2 regions of the Xanthomonas cassavae CFBP 4642 genome follow, and region 1 is predicted to be linked to the other one. Evidence: predicted binding sites of a transcription regulator. Region 1 holds the regulator's gene; the other holds the start of a gene.

Region 1 (8,933 bases):
CCTATCAAGCTGCCTATCGGCGCAACGGTTGGGATGCGTTCGGCCCGATGCCGGTCTCCGTGCAGACGGCGCTGAGCGCGGACGCACTGGAAGCCTCCGACGGCAAGTACTACACGCGCGACACGCGAGGCCAATGGCGCAATGGCGATGACGTGGCCCAAGGCAACGTCCTGGCAGAACTCGACGCCACCCGCCAGCAGTTGCAGCCAGCCCTGGACCAGCACGCACGGGCAATGGAGCAGATGCCGCAACGGCGGTCTCCAACGCCGCAGCAGCAGGACCAGGTCAACCTGCAGGCGACCTATGCAGCCTACGGGGTTGCGCCCAATGCCACGACGACCGACGCCGTCCAGCAGGCGCTGCAGCACACGCGTGAGGCAAACGGAATCGACGCATCCATCACGTCGCTGGCTCTGGAGCGCGATCGGTCCGGCCACTACTCGGTGGACAGCCCGATACAGCATCTGCGCCGCGATGCCGATGGCGTGGTGCGGGTCGCCGCGACCACCAGCACCGAGGAGATCCGCAGTGCGGTAGAGCAGATCCAGGCAGATTCCCTGAAGCCGGCCAACGCGCGCGATGCGCTACCGGAACACGCCGCACCCGACCAAGCCCCATCACCAGGGGCGACGCTACGCCCGGGCGACCACGGCACCGAGGTACAGGCGCTGCAGGCCAGCCTGATCCAGCTGGGTATCAACGAGCGGATCAAGACACCGGTGGAGATCAACGGCACCTACGATCAGCCCACCCAGCGCGGTGTGCAGGCCTTCCAGTTGATGCAGGGCATGGATGAGGTCACCGGCATCGCCGACCGCCATACTCTTGCAACGGTGCAGCAGCAAGCCAGCGCAGCCATTGCCCAGCGCGACACGCCACAACACGCAGGCCCGGTGTCGCAGCACGCAGGCCCGGTGTCGCAGGAGGCGCCACGCAGCGTGATGGTCATGCCCGCTACCGCACCGCTCGCCGCCACGCCTGAACGCAGCCCACCCGATCTACCTGCACAGCAGCAACACGCGCTGCTGGAACAACAACGCCAATGGCAGTTGCAGCAGGACCAACAGCTGCAGCAGGAGCGCGGGCGGCCGGCCGAGCGGGAAACCCAGGACACGCAGCGCGACGAGGCATCGCTGCCAGGCGCCATCGACAGCCCGGCGCAGACGCAGTCCTCGGCCACACCGCGCGCCTTCAGCGACCCGGCGCACCCCGGCCATCCCCTGTATGTGGACGTGAAAGACCGGTTGGAGGCGAAGGGCACGCCGCTACCGGAGGATCGCTTGACCCAGCTCACGGCGGCCCTGTACATGGAAGGCTTCAAGCCCGGCTGGGATGGGCGGGTGGATGTGGTCAACGAGCGGTTCTATGCGCAGAACTACGACGACATCACCAAGCGCTTCGCCACATCCATCGCCGAGCCGGCACCGTCGATCGAGGCATCGATGCAACAGGTGCAGGCCCATACGCTGAAAACAGCACGGCAGCAGCAGGCGATGACGCAAGCCAAACAGGAGCAGCCGACGCCGCCGGGGCCGGTCATCGGGTAATCAGCGAATAACAAATCCACTCAGGCGTTGAAACGAACCCCGCAGACAGCAAGCGGTCGAAGAGGTGCAACGGCACAGTGGACTCTCGCTCGACATGATCGCTGCGTACGGCACTGCTGCAGGGCCAGGACACGACGCGATCGGAAGCTCAATCGGCACTGCTAGCGAGCTGGTCCTTTCGTTCACTGCCCGGAACGCGGCGATACGGACGACATTCCCAGGCAATGGATGTCGCGCTGCAGATGCTGATCGTCATGCCCCCGGATCCCGAATTGTGCCGGGCACCTCGCAACGCCATGTCGCACGCCACGCGGACTCGCAGTGCGACGAGGCGGCACCGTTGGAAGGCCAGAACGACCGCGACACCATCGATTTTCTGCCGACCAGGTAGAACCCTACCTGCCTGCACGCCACCGACCTGAACTGTTGCGATACCACTCCGTTTGGGGCGTGTCATGCACCTCAGGCTGCGACCAGACCTGCGTGACAGGCTGACGGCGGGTGGCCGGTCTCCCGGCAGGCCTACCGGATAACCCATCGATTGCCACGCCAGTGGCCCCTATACGGCCAACTGTCACGCCGGCTGCGCTCGATACACGGCGCTCAGTCCTGCCTGACACGGGCTGTCTGCAGGCAGGTGAAGCCTCGCCAGCCACCTGCGCACGTGCCTGTCACCTGCCCCAGCTGCTGCCGGAAGTCCTGGCCAAGTCCCCCAAGGTGCGGCTGGTGATGGCTGCCACAGACCACACCCAGGCAGATGCTCTCCAACCGCGTGTGATCCGGCGCCGCTCTTGCATTGACTGCCGAGCCCTTCGATGGCCGGGCCGTGAGATCCGATGGCTGGGCAGTTCAGCAAGCCGAAGCGGGCCAGGTGTCAGAAAACCGCCACCCACTCCATCCGGTACTGCGTTTGCAGCACCGACCCGCAGGCGCGATGTCGGCGTGTGCCGGAAACCCAACGCCGCGTTTTGGCACACCGCATGCATTAGCTCTGGCGAGACCGCAGCCAGCACCACCGCTGCGGGGCGGACGGCAGGACTTGGAACTACGACCGGGACAGGCAACTCATGACGCTGGCAACACACCCACATTCATCGCGCACCCGTCCGGCGTCCGGCGGGTCCTGTTCCTGGAGGCACGTGGCATGAAGATCAAACGCTTTGTCGCCCCGGATATGCGCACCGCATTCCGCATGGTGCGTGAGGAACACGGCCCGGATGCCGTGATCCTGTCCAACCGGCGTACCGCCGAAGGCATCGAGATCGTCGCCGCCAGCAACTACGACGAAGAGCTGGTGCAGCGCGCCCTGGAAACCGCCCGCGAGACGCCGGCCCCCAGCGCCGCGCCGGCCCAGCAGGCTCCCGTGCAGCAGGCCCCGGCCCAGCCGGCGCAGGTTGCCGCCCGCCCCGCCGCGCCGGTCCACGCTCCGCTGAAGCCGGCCGCGGAGACCATGAGCCACCGCCAGCGCGTGGCCAGCGCCGCCGAAGACATGATTGCCGCCATGGCCCTGCGCCAGCCGGCCAGCGTGCCGCGCCAGGCGCCGGTCGCCACCCCGATCCGCAGCGCCGCGCCGATGCCGGCCGTGCAGGACCTGCCCGCGCCGGTCGTGCAGCGCCAGGAACACGCGCTGTCGGCGGTGCCGGAACAGCTGTTCGCCGACTTTTTGACCACCGCTCCGGTGCAGCGCCCGGCCGTGCAGGCCGCCCCGGTCCAGGCACCGACTCCGGTCATGGCCGCCACGGTTGCCGCCCCCGCCTATGCCGCCCAGGACCAGGACGACGACGCCTTCGCCGACGAGGCCGACTTCGATCTGGACGACGCGCTGCCGCAGATCCTGCCGCCGGCCGCGCTGCCGCCGATCGTGGTCGCCCCGCCCGCCCCCGCTGCGCTGGCCGCAGTGCCGGTGGCTGCCGCGCCGATCCCGCAGAACGACGAAGAACTCAAGCAGCTGCGCGGCGAGCTGGCGCTGATGCGGCAGATGATCGAGCGCGAAATGAACCGCCTGACCGACGAGCGCCTGCGTGGCTCGCCGGTGCGCGCGCAGGCCCTGGAGCTGATGGACGACTACGGCTTCGACGCCGGCCTGATCCGCGACGTGGCACTGCAGATTCCGGCCGATACCGAATTGCACCGCGGCCGCGGGCTGATGCTGGGCCTGCTGTCCAAGCGCCTGCCGGTGGCCCCGGTCGACCCGCTGGAACGCGGCGGCGTGATCGCCTTGGTCGGCCCGACCGGCGCCGGCAAGACCACCACCATCGCCAAGCTCGCCCAGCGCTTCGCCGCCCAGCACGCCCCGCGCGACGTGGCCCTGGTCACCACCGACACCCAGCGCGTCGGCGGCCGCGAGCAGCTGCACAGCTACGGCCGTCAGCTCGGCATCGCCGTGCACGAGGCCGACAGCGCCGAGAGCCTGCTGGAACTGCTCGAGCGCCTGCGCGACTACAAGCTGGTGCTGATCGACACCGCCGGCATGGGCCAGCGCGACCGCGCCCTGGCCGCCCAGCTGAACTGGCTGCGCGCCGCGCACCAGGTCACCTCGCTGCTGGTGCTGCCTGCCAACGCGCACTTTTCCGACCTCGACGAGGTCGTGCGCCGCTTCGCCCACGCCAAGCCCCAGGGCGTGGTGCTGACCAAACTTGACGAGACCGGCCGCTTCGGTAGTGCGCTGTCGGTCGTCGTCGATCACCAAATGCCCATCACCTGGGTGACTGACGGACAGCGGGTCCCCGACGACCTGCACCGCGCCAATGCCGCCAGTCTCGTTCTTCGCCTTGAAGATTTGCGGCGCGCTGCCGATAAGCCCTGTACTCCGGAGCACAACCATGCAGTCGCGTGAATACGCCAAGCTGACCAACGCCTTCCCCCTGTCGGCGACCCGTCCCGAGCCCCTGGGCCCGGTGCGCACCATTGCCGTGACCGGTGGCAAGGGCGGCGTGGGAAAAACCAACATCTCCGCCAACCTGGCCGTGGCGCTTGCCGACATGGGCAAACGCACGCTGCTGCTGGACGCCGACCTTGGCCTGGCCAACCTGGATGTGGTCCTGGGGCTGGCGCCCAAGTACACCCTGGCCGACCTGATCGCCGGCCGTTGCACGCTGGATGAGGTCATCATCGAAGGCCCCGGCGGCGTGCTGGTGGTGCCGGCCGCCTCCGGTCGCCGCCACATGGCCGAACTGGCCCCGGCCCAGCATATCGGCCTGGTCAACGTGTTCTCCGAACTGGAACGCGACCTGGACGTGATGGTCATCGACACCGCCGCCGGCATCACAGACAGCGTGCTGACCTTCTGCCAGGCCGCCCAGGACACCGTGGTGGTGGTCTGCGACGAGCCGGCCTCGATCACCGACGCCTACGCGCTGATCAAGGTGCTCTCGCGCGAACGCGGCGTGGACCGCCTGCAGATCATCGCCAACATGGTGCGCGACCCCAACGAGGGCCGCCTGCTGTACGACAAGCTCTCGCGCGTGTGCGAAAAGTTCCTGGGCGATGTCTCGCTGAACTACCTCGGCCATGTGCCGCAGGACGACTGGCTGCGCCTGTCGGTGCAGCGCCAGCAACCCGTCATCAAGGCCTACCCCGCCAGTCCGTCGGCGCAGGCCATCGCAGAAATCGCACGCCGTACCTCGCGCTGGCAGGCTCCCACCGTGCCGCGCGGCAACGTCGAGTTCTTTGTCGAACGCATCATCCAACGGGGAGTGGCCGCATGAGCACCGCCACCGCAACGAGCGCCACCGCGCAGTACCGTGCCGTGCAACGCAACAACGCCAACGACGTGGTGACCCAGCACGCCGACCTGGTGCGCCGCATCGCCCACCATCTGGCCGCCCGCCTGCCGGCGAGCGTGGAAGTGGACGACCTGATCCAGGCCGGCATGATCGGCCTGATCGAAGCCTCGCGCAGCTACGACTCCGAACAGGGCGCCTCGTTCGAGACCTATGCCTCGATCCGCATCCGCGGCTCGATGATCGACGAGATCCGCCGTGGCGACTGGGTGCCGCGCTCGGTACACCGCCGCGCCCGCGACGCCGCTGCCGCGGTGCGCAAGATCGAGCAGAACACCGGCCGCGCCGCCGCCGCCACCGAAGTGGCCGCCGCGATGGACATGCCGCTGCCCGACTACCTGCGCCTGATGGAAGACGCCGCACGCGGCCAGGTGCTGAGCCTGGAATCGCGCATCGAAGATCACGGCGAACTGGACACCACCGCCAAAGGTGGGCCCAACCCGCAGCAGATGATGGAGCGTGGCGAATTCGGCCGCGAGCTGGGCAAGGCCATCGGCCAGCTGCCCGAGCGCGAGCAGCTGGTGCTGTCGCTGTACTACGAACAGGAATTGAACCTGAAGGAAATCGGCGCCGTGCTCGGTGTCAGCGAATCGCGCGTCTGCCAGATCCATGGCCAGGCGGTGGTGCGTCTGCGCGGCCGCCTCAAGGTCTTCGAACTGGCCGATGCCGGTGTCGAAAATGATGACTGATTTTTTCGCATAATTTTTAGAGTTAGGAGCTTGATGTGAACAAGAACATGCGGATCCTGATCGTGGACGACTTCTCGACGATGCGACGTATCGTCAAGAATCTGTTGGGCGATCTTGGCTTCACCAATACCGCAGAGGCCGAAGACGGCAACAGCGCGCTGGCTGCGCTGCGCGCGGGCCCGTTCGATTTCGTGGTGACGGACTGGAACATGCCCGGCATGACCGGCATCGACCTGCTGCGCAACATCCGCGCCGACGCCAAGCTCAAGCACCTGCCGGTGATGATGGTGACCGCTGAAGCCAAGCGCGAGCAGATCATCGAAGCCGCGCAGTGCGGCGTGAACGGCTACATCATCAAGCCGTTCACCGCGCAGACACTGGAAGAGAAGCTGGGCAAGGTGTTCGAACGTCTGGCGGCGACCGCCTGATGAACGCCACCGTGGAAGCCGATGCCGAACGTGCCGCCCTGATCGAGCGCCTGCAGCACGCGCTCGATGCACTGGAAAGCGGTGACCAGGTCGCCTGGCGTCGCGAGGTCGATCACCTCGCCGCCCTGCGCACACGCCCGATGATGCAGAGCCTGAGCCGGCTCGCCCGCGAACTCGGGCAGGCCCTGGGCGAATTGCCCACCGTGCCCGAAGAAGCCGGCGAACTGGACGATGCCTGCTCGCGCCTGGACCACGTGGTGGAAATGACCGAAAAGGCCAGCCATCGCACGCTGGATCTGGTCGAGGAGTGCCGCGTGCTGGCCAACCAGCTGCGCGACGGTGGACTCAATGAAGACCAGGGCGCGCTGCTGGAAAAGATGCGCCACAACCTCACCGAGCTGTCGCTGGCGCAGAGCTACCAGGACCTCAGCGGGCAGATCATCCGCCGCGTGGCCGGGATCGTGCGGCGCGTGCATGAAGGCTTCGGTGCGCTCGGCCTGCCGCCGAAGAACACCGAGCCGAAGAAAGACGACGGCGGTCTGGCCGGTCCTGCAATCAAGGGCCTGGACCGTCACGCGGTGTCGCAGGACGACGCCGACGATTTGCTGTCCGGATTGGGGTTGTAACCATGAGTGCTGTTCCAGACGATATTGCGGCCGATTTCATCGTCGAGGCCCAGGAAATCCTGGACCGCCTCGGCGAACAGCTGGTGTCGCTGGAACAGGCGCCAGACGAAGCCGACCAGCTCAACGCGGTGTTCCGCGGCTTCCACACGCTCAAGGGCGGCGCCGGCTTCCTGGCGATAAAACCCATGGTGGAGCTGTGCCACGCCGCCGAGGAAACCCTGGGCATGGCGCGCTCCGGCCAGGCGGTGTTGCAGGCGCATCACTTCGATGCCGCGCAGCAGTCGCTGGATTATCTGCAGGCCATGCTGGATGCGATGGGCTCGGGCGAAACCGTGCCGCATGCGCCGGCCTCGCTGATTGCGCAGTTCGATGCCAAGAGCGGCCCGCCGGCGGTCAAGGCCGCGCCCAAGGCCGCTGCCGCTGCACCCGCACACGATGACGCACACGGCGCTGCTGCGCCGGGCGCCAAGGCCGCGCCCAAGGCGGCGGCCAAGGCGGCCGACGCCGAGCAGACCGTGCGCGTGGACACCAAGCGCCTGGACGCCATCGTCAACCTGATCGGCGAACTGGTGTTGTCGCGCAACCGCCTCAAGACCCTGCGCACCCGGCTGCGCGACGAAGAACTCGACCGCGCGGTCAGCACCCTGGACATCGCCACCGCGCGCCTGCAGACCGCGGTGATGCGCACCCGCATGCAACCGGTGAGCAAGGTATTCGCACGCTTCCCCAAGGTGGCCCGCGATGTCGCGCGCACGCTGTCCAAGGAAGTGGAACTGGAACTGATCGGCGCCGAGACGGAACTGGACCGCAACCTGGTCGAGGCCCTGGCCGACCCGCTGGTGCACCTGGTGCGCAACGCGATCGACCACGGCATCGAATCGCCGGCCCTGCGCGAAGCCACCGGCAAGCCGCGCAGCGGCCATGTGCGTCTGTCTGCGCAGCAGGAAGGCGACTACGTCAGCATCGAGATCCAGGATGACGGCGCCGGCATCGACCCGGAACGCCTGCGCGAAATCGCCCGCAACAAGGGCCTGATCGATGCCGAAGCCGCCGCCCGCCTGAGCACCGACGAGTGCCTGCATCTGATCTTCATGCCGGGCTTTTCCACCAAGGCCGAGGTCACCGACATCTCCGGCCGCGGCGTGGGCATGGACGTGGTGCAATCGCGCATCCGCGAACTCAGCGGGCAGATCCAGATCCAGTCCGAACTGGGCCGCGGCAGCCGCTTCATGATCCGCGTGCCGTTGACCCTGGCGATCCTGCCCACGCTGCTGGTGCAGGCCGGCGAAGCGGTCTACGCCTTGCCGCTGGCCCGCGTGGTCGAAGTGCTGCACGCCCCGCAGACCTCGTTGGGCTGGTTCGACGGCCGCGCCGTGCTGGACCGCCGCTCGCATACCCTGCCGCTGATCGACCTGCGCCGCTGGCTGGGCGTGCCTGCCGAGCAACCGCCGCTATTGACGGTGGTGCTGCTGCAGGCCGGCGAAACCCGCTTCGGCCTGGTGGTGGACCAGGTGCGCGGCCGCGAGGAAGTGGTGATCAAGCCCCTGCCCCGCGCCCTGCGCGGCCTGCCCGGCTACGCCGGCGCCACCCTGATCGGCGACGGCCGCATGGCGCTGATCCTGGATGTGGATGGGCTGCGTTCCAGCGATCATTGAGGTTCGGGATTCGGGATTCGGGATTCGGGATTCGGGATTCGGGAATCGGGAATCGGGAATCGGGAATCGTCAAGACGATCCTGGTTGCCTGATCTAACGACAACGGCCGCGTATTGCGGCCGTTGTCGTGTCACTACCAGCATCGCTGCCGATCTATGTCGCTACGCGCGCAGGCATGGGCGCGATGATTTGGCGACGGCCAGGCT
Region 2 (10,652 bases), 880 kb from region 1:
CCGCGTCTGGCCTGGATCTCTGTGCTGGGCCTGGTGCTGCTGCCGTTCTGGGGCGTGGCGCGTCGCCGCATGCAGCCGTTATCCGGCGTCAGCTATGCGCTCGTGACCGGCGTACTGCCGATCCTGGGTGCCGCGCTGATCCTGTGGCCGCTTTTGGTGCCGCGCAATGTCGAGCTGGCCGACGCCTCCACGCTGCCGGCCAACAACGCGACGGCCTTCAGCCGCGGCACCGTGCCCAGCCCGGACGGCAACGTGGCGGCCAATCACGACGCCAGCAACTGGACCGCCTATGCCGGCTCCAATCTGTCCAACCACTACACCCCGGGCGCACAGATCACCCCGGAGAACGTGAAGAACCTGAAGATCGCCTGGGAATTCCACACCGGCGACTTGAAGCCGGCCGGCTCCAAGCTAGGCTACGCCTTCCAGAACACCCCGCTCAAGGTCGGCGACCTGCTCTACATCTGCACGCCCACCCAGAAAGTGATCGCGGTGGAAGCGGCCAACGGCAAGGAGCGCTGGCGCTTCGACCCGCAGACCACCCCCAAGGCGATGGCCGGCGTGGCCGCCACCACCTGCCGTGGCGTGTCGTATTACCAGGCGCCGGAAGGCACCGCCGAGTGCCCGACCCGGATCTTCTGGCCGATGGTCGACGGCCGCCTGGGCGCGCTGGATGCGCAGACCGGCAAGCTGTGCGCCAACTTCGGCAGCAACGGCTATGTGGACCTCAATGTCGGCACCGGCAACACCAAGCCGGGCTTTGTCGGCCCGACCTCGCCGCCGGTGGTGATGCGCGGCGTGGTGATCCAGCCCACCGGCCAGGTGCGCGACGGCCAGGAAGGCGATGCGCCGTCCGGCGTGGTGCGCGGCTTCGATGCACTGACCGGCCAGCTGCGCTGGGCCTGGGACCTGGGCAACCCGGCGATCACCAACGAGCCGCCCGCCGGCCAGACCTATACTCGCTCCACCCCGAACGTGTGGTCGCTGATGGCCGCCGACGACGAACTGGGCCTGGTGTATCTGCCGACCGGCAATGCCTCGGGCGATTTCTTCGGCAAGGGCCGCACTCCGCAGGACGAGGAATACACCGCCTCGCTGGTGGCCGTGGATGCGGCCACCGGCAAGGAGCGTTGGCACTTCCGCACCGTCAACCACGACCTGTGGGATTACGACATCGGCCCACAACCGAACCTGGTCGACTGGCCGGTCGCTGGAGGCGCTACCCGTCCTGCGGTGATCCAGGCCACCAAGTCCGGCCAGGTATTCGTGCTGGACCGCGCCACCGGTGCGCCCTTGATGCCGGTCAAGCAGATCCCGGTGCCGCAGGGCACCGATCACGGCGACTGGACCGCGGCCACGCAGCCGATCTCGCCGGGCATGCCCAATACCGTGGGTGCGCCAAGCCGTGAGTTCGAAACCATCATCGAATCCGATGCCTGGGGCATGACCCCGTTCGACCAGCTGGCCTGCCGCATCCAGTTCAAGCAGCTGCGCTACGAAGGCATGTTCACTCCCCCCACCCTGCAAGGCTCGCTGGCCTTCACCGGCAACCATGGCGGCATCAACTGGGGCGGCGTTTCGGTCGATCTGCAGCGCGGCATCATGGTGATGAACAGCAATCGCCTGCCCTACACCTTGCAGGTCTATACCCGCGAGAAGATGAACGAGCTGGGCGTGGTCTCTGTGTTCGACGGCAAGAGCAGGACGCCCGGCTACATGGCGCAGAAGGGCCTGGCCTACGGCGCCCGCAAGGAGCCGTGGATGTCGCCGCTCAACACCCCGTGCGTCGCCCCGCCGTGGGGCTATATCGCCGGTGTGGATCTGCGCACGCAGCAGGTGCTGTGGCGCCGTCCGCTGGGCACCGGTTACGACCAGGGCCCGATGGGCATTCCGTCCAAGACCAAGTTCGAGATTGGCACCCCCAACAACAGCGGCTCGCTGACCACCGCCGGCGGCGTGACCTTCATCGGCGCGACCCTGGACAACTTCATGCGCGGCTTCGACACCCGCACCGGCAAGCAGGTCTGGGAGACCCGCGTCCCCGCCGGCCCGCAGGCGGCGCCGATGAGCTACACCATCGACGGCAAGCAATACATCGTGGCCGCGGTCGGTGGACACGACCGCATGGAAACCACGTCGGGCGACAGCGTGATTGCCTGGGCGCTGCCCGACGACACAGGCGCCAAGCCGGCGAAGTAAGCCGGTGTAGTGTCAGCGTATGAGGCATCGATAGACCGGTCATCGTGAGATGGCCGGTTTTCTTTGGAAATCGGGAATCGGGATTCGAGAATGGGAAAAGCGCTTTTGCGTTGCCATTCGGGCTGGGCTGGAGCTGTAATGCGCTCGATCCCCGATTCTCCATTCCCGATTCCCGATTCCCCGCGCTTGGATGCGTGCTCGTGGCCTCGCACCGATGGCGCCACTGGCCATTCCTGGTCGTGTCATGCGATCGGACTGCGTGGCGTCGAGGTCTACGAAGTGTTGACGGCGCCCACTGATATTTCACGTGCATTTTACAATCGCACGACCGTCTCCGGCTGCAAATCACGATTCCGCAGCGCATAGGGTGTAACTGAAACCGCTTCCAACTTAACCACATCGGTGTTTCCAGGGGTCTGGACGACAGATTCCGACGAACGGTGATTTCACGCCATCATGATTCGGGCTCGGCCGCCGATACCCCATAGCAGCCCATGCAGCGCAGGACGCCGCTCCCCACTCCGAATCGCTCAGTTGAACTCAGCCTATGTCACCCTCGCCCGATGCCACCGCCGTCTTCCGCCCGCTCTCTGGCCGGAACCTTGCGCGTGCCAGCACGGCCGCATGGCTGCCTGCCGCCGCACAGATCGGCATGCTGGCCTTGCTGACGCTCTACGCCGCCACGCTGCTGCCCGGCGGTGTCCGGGCCAGTTTGGGCCGCTTGCTACCGGCGCTGCTGGTGCTGGGCGCGGCAAGTGCCGGGCTGTGGTGGTGGACGCGCCGTCGCGGTCTCGCGCAACTGCAACAGGCGATCGGCACGGTGACGGCCATCGGTGACGGGCGCTACCAGCGTCTGGATCTGCGCAACGCCTCCGGCCAACTCGCGCCGTTGCTGCACGCCCTGCAGGCGACCCAGGACAAGCTGGCCATCCGCCTCGATGTGATGGAACAGGGGCTGCGCCACGGCCAGTTCGTGGTCAAGGCGCTGGACGATCTGGACACCATGATCCGCATCGCCGACGACGACGGCCAGGTGCTGTTCGCCAACCGCAAGCTGCTGGCGATGCTCAAGCTGATCGAGCCGGATGTGCAGAGCTTCCGCCCCAGCTTCCATGCCGAAGGCTTTGTCGGCGGCAGCATCGGCGACATCTATCCCGACAGCCAGGCCGCGATCGACCGCATGCGTGCGTTGAACGCGTCCAAGGCGGTACGTGCGCCGTTCTTCGGCCGCCAGATCGACTTCGTGTACAGCCCGATCATCGCCGACGATGGCACCAAGCTGGGCACCATCGCGCAGTGGATGGACGTCACCGCGCAGGTCAATGCCGAGCAGGCGCTGATCCAGATCATCGATGCCGCCGCGGCCGGCGATTTCAGCCGCCGCATGCAGATCGACGGCATGGACGGCATGCTGCTGTCGCTGGCGCAAGGCATCAACCGCATCTACGACTCGGTGGAAACCCACCTGGCCGCCTTGGCGCGCGTGATCGGCGCACTGGCCGAAGGCGACCTCACCCAACGCGTGAAGGGCGATGCGCACGGCATCTTTGCGCGCCTGCGCGACGACACCAACCAGACCGTCACCCGGCTGACCGAGATCATCGGCGGCATCCAGATTGCATCGGACACGATCCGCCGCGCGGCGGTGGAAATCGCCGCCGGCAACACCGACCTGTCCGAACGCACCGAACAGCAGGCCGCCAACCTGGAAGAAACCGCCAGTTCCATGGAGGAACTGACCTCCACCGTGAAGCAGAACGCCGATAGCGCGTTGCAGGCCAACCGCCTGGTGGTGGGCACCGGCGAAGTCGCCCAGAACGGCGGCCAGGTGATGGACGATGTGGTTGCCACCATGGGCCAGATCAGCACCGCCTCGCGCAAGATCGGCGAGATCATCGGCGTCATCGATGGCATCGCGTTCCAGACCAACATCCTGGCGCTCAACGCCGCAGTGGAAGCGGCGCGCGCAGGCGAACAGGGCCGCGGCTTTGCGGTGGTGGCCTCGGAAGTGCGCGCACTGGCGCGCCGCTCGGCCGACGCCGCCAAGGAGATCAAGACGCTGATCGCCGACTCCACCGACAAGGTGGAACTGGGCTCGGGTCTGGTGCACCGCGCCGGCGCGACCATGCGCGAGATCGTCGGCTCGGTGAAGCATGTCACCGACATCATGAGCGAGATCACCTCCGCCAGCGCCGAGCAATCCAGCGGCATCGAACAGGTCAACCGCACCGTGGCGCAGCTGGACGAAGTCACTCAACGCAATGCCGCGCTGGTGGAAGAAGCCACCGCCGCTGCACGCAGCCTGGAAGAACAGGCCGTGGACCTGGCCGATGCGGTGGCGATTTTCCGCCTGCAGTCCGACGCCCGCCCGGGTGCCTCCAACCTGGTACGCGCCAGCTTCCACAACGCGGCATAAGCGCGCGATACAGCGCGTGTCGTAGGAGCGCGCCCGGGCGCGATGAAGCCTTCCCGGCAACGCTCCTCGCGCTCAGGCGCGCTCCTACAACCCATTGGTCAGCATCGCCGGATGCGCCAACCAATCGCCGCGCACGACGCGTCCCACCAAACGCCGTGGCGTACCCGTTCCCTTCGTAGGAGTGCACCCGGGCGCGATGAGGCCTTCCCGGCAACGCTCCTCGCGCTCAGGCGCGCTCCTACAACCCATTGGTCAGCATCGCCGGATGCGCTAGCCAATCGCCGCGCACGACACGCACACAGTGCGTCAGTCCAGAAACCGCGCATGCTGCTCGGGCGTAGGCAGCATGCAGTGGTCGCTGCGGCCGAACCAGCGATAGCGATTGCGTGCGGTCAGGCGATACCCGATATCGCGCAAACCACGCGGTATCACGCGTAACACTGCTGCCAGCCGCCATAGGCCGCCCAGGCCCGCCAGTACCCGCACGATGGCATCGCTGTCGGTCCATGCGCCGCTGTGGTCCACCAGCAGGAACGACAACGGGTTGTTCGGGTCCAGCCCATGCTGCTGCAACAGCGCGCGTCCGGCCCGGCCCTGCATCGCGGCAAAGCGATAACGCCCGCGTCGATCGTGGCGCAGCAGGAACGTGACCCAGCCATTGCACAGCAGGCACACGCCATCGAACACGATGGTAGCCGGCGCGGTACGCATCCCGGCACTGGGCATGTCAGCGTGGCTCAAGCCATCCCTCGTAGCGAATGAACGGTCCCACCAACGGCAGGTGCACGTCGACCAGAAACCCGTAGCGGCCGGCATCGGCATGCTCGCGACAACGCAGCTGTTCGAACCAGCGCGCGGACAGTGGAATCCAGCCGAACGCCCACACGCGTGTGGCCTGCCAATAGAGGGACCGGGCATCGGCACGCAGCGCAAATTCGAACCGTACCGCGCCCAGGTGTTCGCGCAAGGCCGCTCCCTCGCGCCACAGCCGCGAATACATCGGCAGACCGGCAAAGCGCCGGTGCCAGCGCTCGCCCTGCGCATCGACCAGGAACTCCACTTCTACCGCCACCGTGCCGCTGCGCGGCAACCGGCTCAGCAGCGCCAGCAAGGGCACCAGCACATGCCGGCCGCGCCGGATCTGCGCCTGCCCGGCAAAGGTCTGCCGCCGCTGTACCGAATGCAGCGCGCGCACCGGCGCCGGCAATTGCGCGAACGCCTGTTGCCCCAGCACCTGCGCGAACAAGGGCGTGCTCAGGGAGCGATCCACGCCAGCGTGGCCATGCGTCCGCTACGGCGGTCGCGGCGATGCGAGAAAAAGCGCGCCGGGTCGGAAATGGTGCACAGGCCACCGCCGTGGATCGCATCGGCCCGCAGCCCGGCACGCTGCAGACGCAGCCGCGCCAATGCGTACAGATCCACGCGCCAGTGCCCCGCTCGCGTCGCGATGAATGCGTACTGCGCCTGTACGTCCTCGTCGACGAAGGCATCGAAGACGTCCTGGCCGATTTCATAGGCCTGCGGTCCTGCGGCCGGGCCCAGCCAGGCCATCAGCTGCGGCGCCGGTGTCTGCATCGCCGCCACGCTGCGCTCCAGCACGCCATCGGCCAGACCGCGCCAACCGGCATGTGCGGCCGCGATCTCGCTGCCATCGACCGCAGCGAGCACGACCGGCAGGCAATCGGCGGTGAGGATCGCCAGCACCCGCCCCGGCACGTCGGTCACGGCGGCGTCGGCGGTGGGCTCATGCGAGCCCGGCACACCATCGCCCGCAGCGTCCACCTGCGCGCCGGCGCCCGCCGAGACGGCCTCAAGCCGCACGACATCCACCCCATGCACCTGCCGCAACCACTGCGGCGGGCCGGGCAAGGCCAGCGCCTGCACCAGCAACGCGCGGTTGCGCTCCACCCGTTCCGGCGTATCGCCCTCCGGGCTGCTGCGGTTGCCGAGATTGAGTGTGTCGAACGGCGCCTGCGACACGCCCAGGCCATGCCGCAGCGTGGTCAGCGCCCGGATGCGCGGCGGCGCCGGCCAGTGGGCAGGCAGGATGAATGGAGCGGCCACGCTCACCTCAGCGGCGCGCCAATTCGGCCGCGCGTGCGCTGTCGTCGCGCAGCGCGGTCATCAGCCGCTGCAGATCGGCCGGCACCGGCGCGCTGGCACGCACCGGCTCGCCACTGACCGGATGCAGAAATTCCAAGGTTTCGGCGTGCAGCGCCTGGCGCTTGAAGGTGCGTAGCTCGTGCACCAGCTCGTCGGTGGCGCCCTTGGGCAGCTTGAGCGCGCCGCCATACAGCGGGTCGCCGACGATCGGCGATTTCAGATGCGCCATATGCACGCGGATCTGATGGGTGCGCCCGGTTTCCAGCCGGCATTCCAGCGCGGTATGCGCGCGGAAGCGCTCGCGCAGCCGGTAATGGGTGACCGCATCGCGGCCGTCGTCGCGCACCGCCATCTTCAGGCGGTCGCGCGGATGGCGGTCGATCGGGGCATTGGCGGTGCCGCCGGACACCAGCGCCCCGACCACCACTGCCAGATATTGGCGATGCACGTCGCGCGCGGACAGTTGCTCCACCAGCGCGGTCTGCGCCTGCACGGTGCGCGCAACCACCATCACCCCGCTGGTGTCCTTGTCCAGCCGATGCACCACGCCGGCGCGCGGCACCGCCGACAGCGCCGGGTCGCGGAACAGCAGCGCGTTGACCAGGGTGCCGTCTGGATTGCCCGCGCCCGGATGCACCACCAGGCCGGCCGGCTTGTCGATCACCAGCACCTGCTCGTCTTCGTACAACACGTTCAGCGCGATGTCCTGCGGCGCGGCATGGGTCTGGGTTTCCAGCACCACCTGCAGCTGTACGCTCTCGCCGCCGCGCACCGTGTCGCGCGGACGCGCCATGTCGCCGTCCAGCAGCGCATCGCCGGACTTGATCCACTCCGACAGCCGCGAGCGCGAGAATTCGGGGAACAGTTCGGCCAGCACCGCGTCGAAACGCCGTCCTGCGGCGCTGTCGGGCACGACGGCCTGACGGATGGACGGGTCGGTGGGGTCGGCAGAAGGGTCGGACATGGACACGGGTACTCGGGCAAAAACGGGAATTTGAGGGTCCGGGCAGCAGGAGTCAGTCGCCGGACAGGCCACTAGGCTATCATCGCCCTTTCGTTTTCCTGATGCGTCCTGCCCAGACCCATGATCCGACGGTCCACGTTTTCCGCGCCTGCGCGCCTGATTGCCCTCATGCTGGTCATGGCGTTCGTCGTCACCGGCTGCCACCGCGGCGCCAAGGACAAGAATCCCGACGAGGGCATGCCGGTCGAGCAGCTCTATGGCAAGGCCCATGAGCTGATGGAGAAAGGCAACTGGGCTGGCGCCGAAGCCAGCTTCAAACGCCTGCAGGCCCAGTACCCGTACGGGCCGTACACCGAGCAGGCGATGATCGAAAGCGCCTACGCGCAGTACAAGGCCGGCAAGCACGACGACACCGTGTCCAGCGTCGACCGCTTCATCCGGACCTACCCGACCCATCGCAATATCGCCTACCTGTACTACCTGCGCGGGCTGGCCAACAGCAACCGCGACACGGTGTTCCTGCGCCGGGTGTGGTCGCTGGACCCGAGCCGCCGCGACCTGTCGTCGCCACAGCAGGCCTACAACGACTTCAACACCGTCACCGACCGCTACCCGAACAGCCGCTACGCCGCCGATGCGCGCAAGCGGATGATCGAGTTGCGCGACATCTTCGCCCAGCACGAGCTGGACAATGCGCTGTACTACCTGCGGCGCAATGCCTGGGTATCGGCTGCCGGCCGCGCCAACTACCTGCTGGAAACCTATCCGCAGAGCGCCTACCAGTACGATGCGGTAGCGGTGCTGGCCGAGGCTTACACGCATCTGGGCAACAAGACCCTGGCCGCCGACGCGCGCCGCGTGCTCGAACTCAACAGCCCGCAGCACCCGTGGCTGAGCAGCAACTGGCCGAAGTACCCCTGGGCCATCCGCAAGCTCAATCCGTTTGCCGGCGAAAAGTCCGCCGCTACCGGACAGCGCAATGCACAGATGAATCGCGACTAAGATCTTCGACCGTCGCGTGAAGCACAACAAGGGGCCGCAAGGCCCCCTTGTTTATTGGGCAGGTCCTGCCGGCGTGAGGGAGGCCGCCGCCACACGCGCGCCGGCAACCAGTTCTACGACATCTCCGCAACGGGGCCTTGGGAGCGTTACTGCCCGCTGTAGCCGTTGGTGATCGGGTAGCGCCGCTCGCGCCCGAACGCACGCCGCGACACCTTCGGCCCCGGCGCAGCCTGGTGACGCTTCCACTCATTCAGCCGCACCAGCCGTAGCACGTGCTCCACCGTGTCGGCCGCGTATCCGGCAGCGACAATGTCGTCGCGCGACTGCTCCTGATCGACATAGCGGTACAGGATGCCGTCGAGCACGTCGTAGGGCGGCAGCGAGTCCTGGTCGGTCTGGTTGTCGCGCAGCTCGGCCGACGGCGGGCGCGAAATCACCGCCGGCGGAATCACCGGCGCGCCACCCACGGTATTGCGCCACTTGGCCAGGCCGAACACTTCGGTCTTGTACAGATCCTTGAGCGGCGCATAGCCACCGCACATGTCGCCATAGATGGTGGCGTAGCCCACCGCGTATTCGCTCTTGTTGCCGGTGGTCAGCAACAGCCCGCCGAACTTGTTGGACAGCGCCATCAACATCACGCCGCGGCTACGCGACTGCAGGTTTTCCTCGGTGATGTCCGGCTGGGTGCCTTCGAACATCGGCCCCAGCGCGGCGAGCAGCCCCTCGAACACCGGCGCGATCGCGACGGTTTCCAGCTTCACTCCTAGCGCGCGGCATTGCTCATCGGCCAGATCGTTGGACAGGTTCGCCGTGTAGCGCGAGGGCAGCCGCACTGCAGTGACGTTCTCGGCGCCCAGCGCGTCTACCGCCATCGCCAGCACCAGCGCCGAGTCGATCCCGCCCGACAGCCCCAGCCAGACCTTGCCGAAACCATTCTTGCGGCAATAGTCCTGCAGGCCGCGCACGACTGCACGCCAGGCCAGCGCATCCATGCTCTCGTCGCCATCGTCCACCCAGACCACCGGGGCGAAGCTGCGCTCGCCAGCGGCATAGTCCACCACCAGCCACTGGTCCACGAAGGCGGCGGCAGCCGGATGCACGGTGCCATTGCCGTCGGCCACCACCGAGGCGCCGTCGAAGACCAGCGCGTCCTGCCCCCCCACCACATTGAGATAGGCGATCGCCGCCCCGCTTTCGCGGGTACGCTCGGCCAGCAAGGCATCGCGCTGGGCATGCTTGCCGCGCTCGTACGGCGAGGCATTGGGCACCAGCACCAGCTCGGCGCCGGCCTGCACCGTCTTGGCCAGCGGCTCGGCGAACCACAGGTCCTCGCAGATCACCACGCCCACCTGCACGCCCTTGACCGTGACCACGCAGTTGTCGCCATCCGGGTCCACGTCGAAATAGCGGCGCTCGTCGAATACCGCGTAGTTGGGCAGCTCGCGCTTGCGGTAGGTCGCCTCGATGCGGCCATCGCGCAGCACGCTGGCGGCGTTGTACACCACGCTGCCGGCGCTCTGCGGCCAGCCCACCACCGCCACGATGCCGCGCGTGGCGGCCGCGATCCGCGCCAGCGCCTGTTCGCAATGGGCCAGAAAACCCGGCCGCAGCAGCAGATCTTCTGGCGGATAGCCGCTGATCGCCAGCTCGGGAAACAGCACGATGTCGGCACCGAACTCGTCGCGCGCTGCGGCGATGAAGGCGATGATGCGATCGGTGTTGCGCGCCACGGCACCGACCGGGAAGTCGAACTGGGCCATGGCGATGCGGAGCGTCTGGGACATATCAACGGCCTTGTGCGTGTGTTTTCCGAAGCACGGAAGCGGGAAGGGAGGAACGGGCCGCAAGCAAATCTCGCGCGATCATCTCGCAGACATCGCCGCCGCTGGCAAGAACTGCATTATTCCAGAAGCGCAGCACCTGGAAGCCCTCGCGGTGCAGGAAGGCATCGCGCGTGGCGTCCGC

Evidence for each region. The regulator FliA, encoded in region 1, starts transcription of late flagellar genes. The targets are predictions, from matches to a motif close to TAAAGTTTNNCNNNCNNNGGCCGATAA.
Region 2: the regulator FliA is predicted to act here: its motif matches at 2,654-2,680, upstream of XCSCFBP4642_RS0114605 (methyl-accepting chemotaxis protein).

What each region holds. Positions count from the first base shown of each region.
Region 1 is NZ_CM002139.1:2,412,111-2,421,043, reverse strand. Features, by position in the region: gene XCSCFBP4642_RS26915 (peptidoglycan-binding protein) at 1-1,547, shown strand, start outside; gene flhF (flagellar biosynthesis GTPase FlhF) at 2,692-4,383, shown strand; gene XCSCFBP4642_RS0110685 (MinD/ParA family protein) at 4,370-5,254, shown strand; gene XCSCFBP4642_RS0110680 (RNA polymerase sigma factor FliA) at 5,251-6,018, shown strand; gene cheY (chemotaxis response regulator CheY) at 6,054-6,446, shown strand; gene XCSCFBP4642_RS0110670 (protein phosphatase CheZ) at 6,446-7,072, shown strand; gene XCSCFBP4642_RS0110665 (chemotaxis protein CheA) at 7,075-8,727, shown strand.
Region 2 is NZ_CM002139.1:3,287,326-3,297,977, forward strand. Features, by position in the region: gene XCSCFBP4642_RS0114600 (membrane-bound PQQ-dependent dehydrogenase, glucose/quinate/shikimate family) at 1-2,199, shown strand, start outside; gene XCSCFBP4642_RS0114605 (methyl-accepting chemotaxis protein) at 2,747-4,615, shown strand; gene XCSCFBP4642_RS0114610 (thiol-disulfide oxidoreductase DCC family protein) at 4,922-5,341, opposite strand; gene XCSCFBP4642_RS0114615 (DUF4166 domain-containing protein) at 5,343-5,849, opposite strand; gene pgeF (peptidoglycan editing factor PgeF) at 5,870-6,685, opposite strand; gene rluD (23S rRNA pseudouridine(1911/1915/1917) synthase RluD) at 6,687-7,682, opposite strand; gene XCSCFBP4642_RS0114630 (outer membrane protein assembly factor BamD) at 7,803-8,684, shown strand; gene XCSCFBP4642_RS0114635 (NAD+ synthase) at 8,831-10,471, opposite strand; gene XCSCFBP4642_RS0114640 (endonuclease domain-containing protein) at 10,473-10,652, opposite strand, start outside.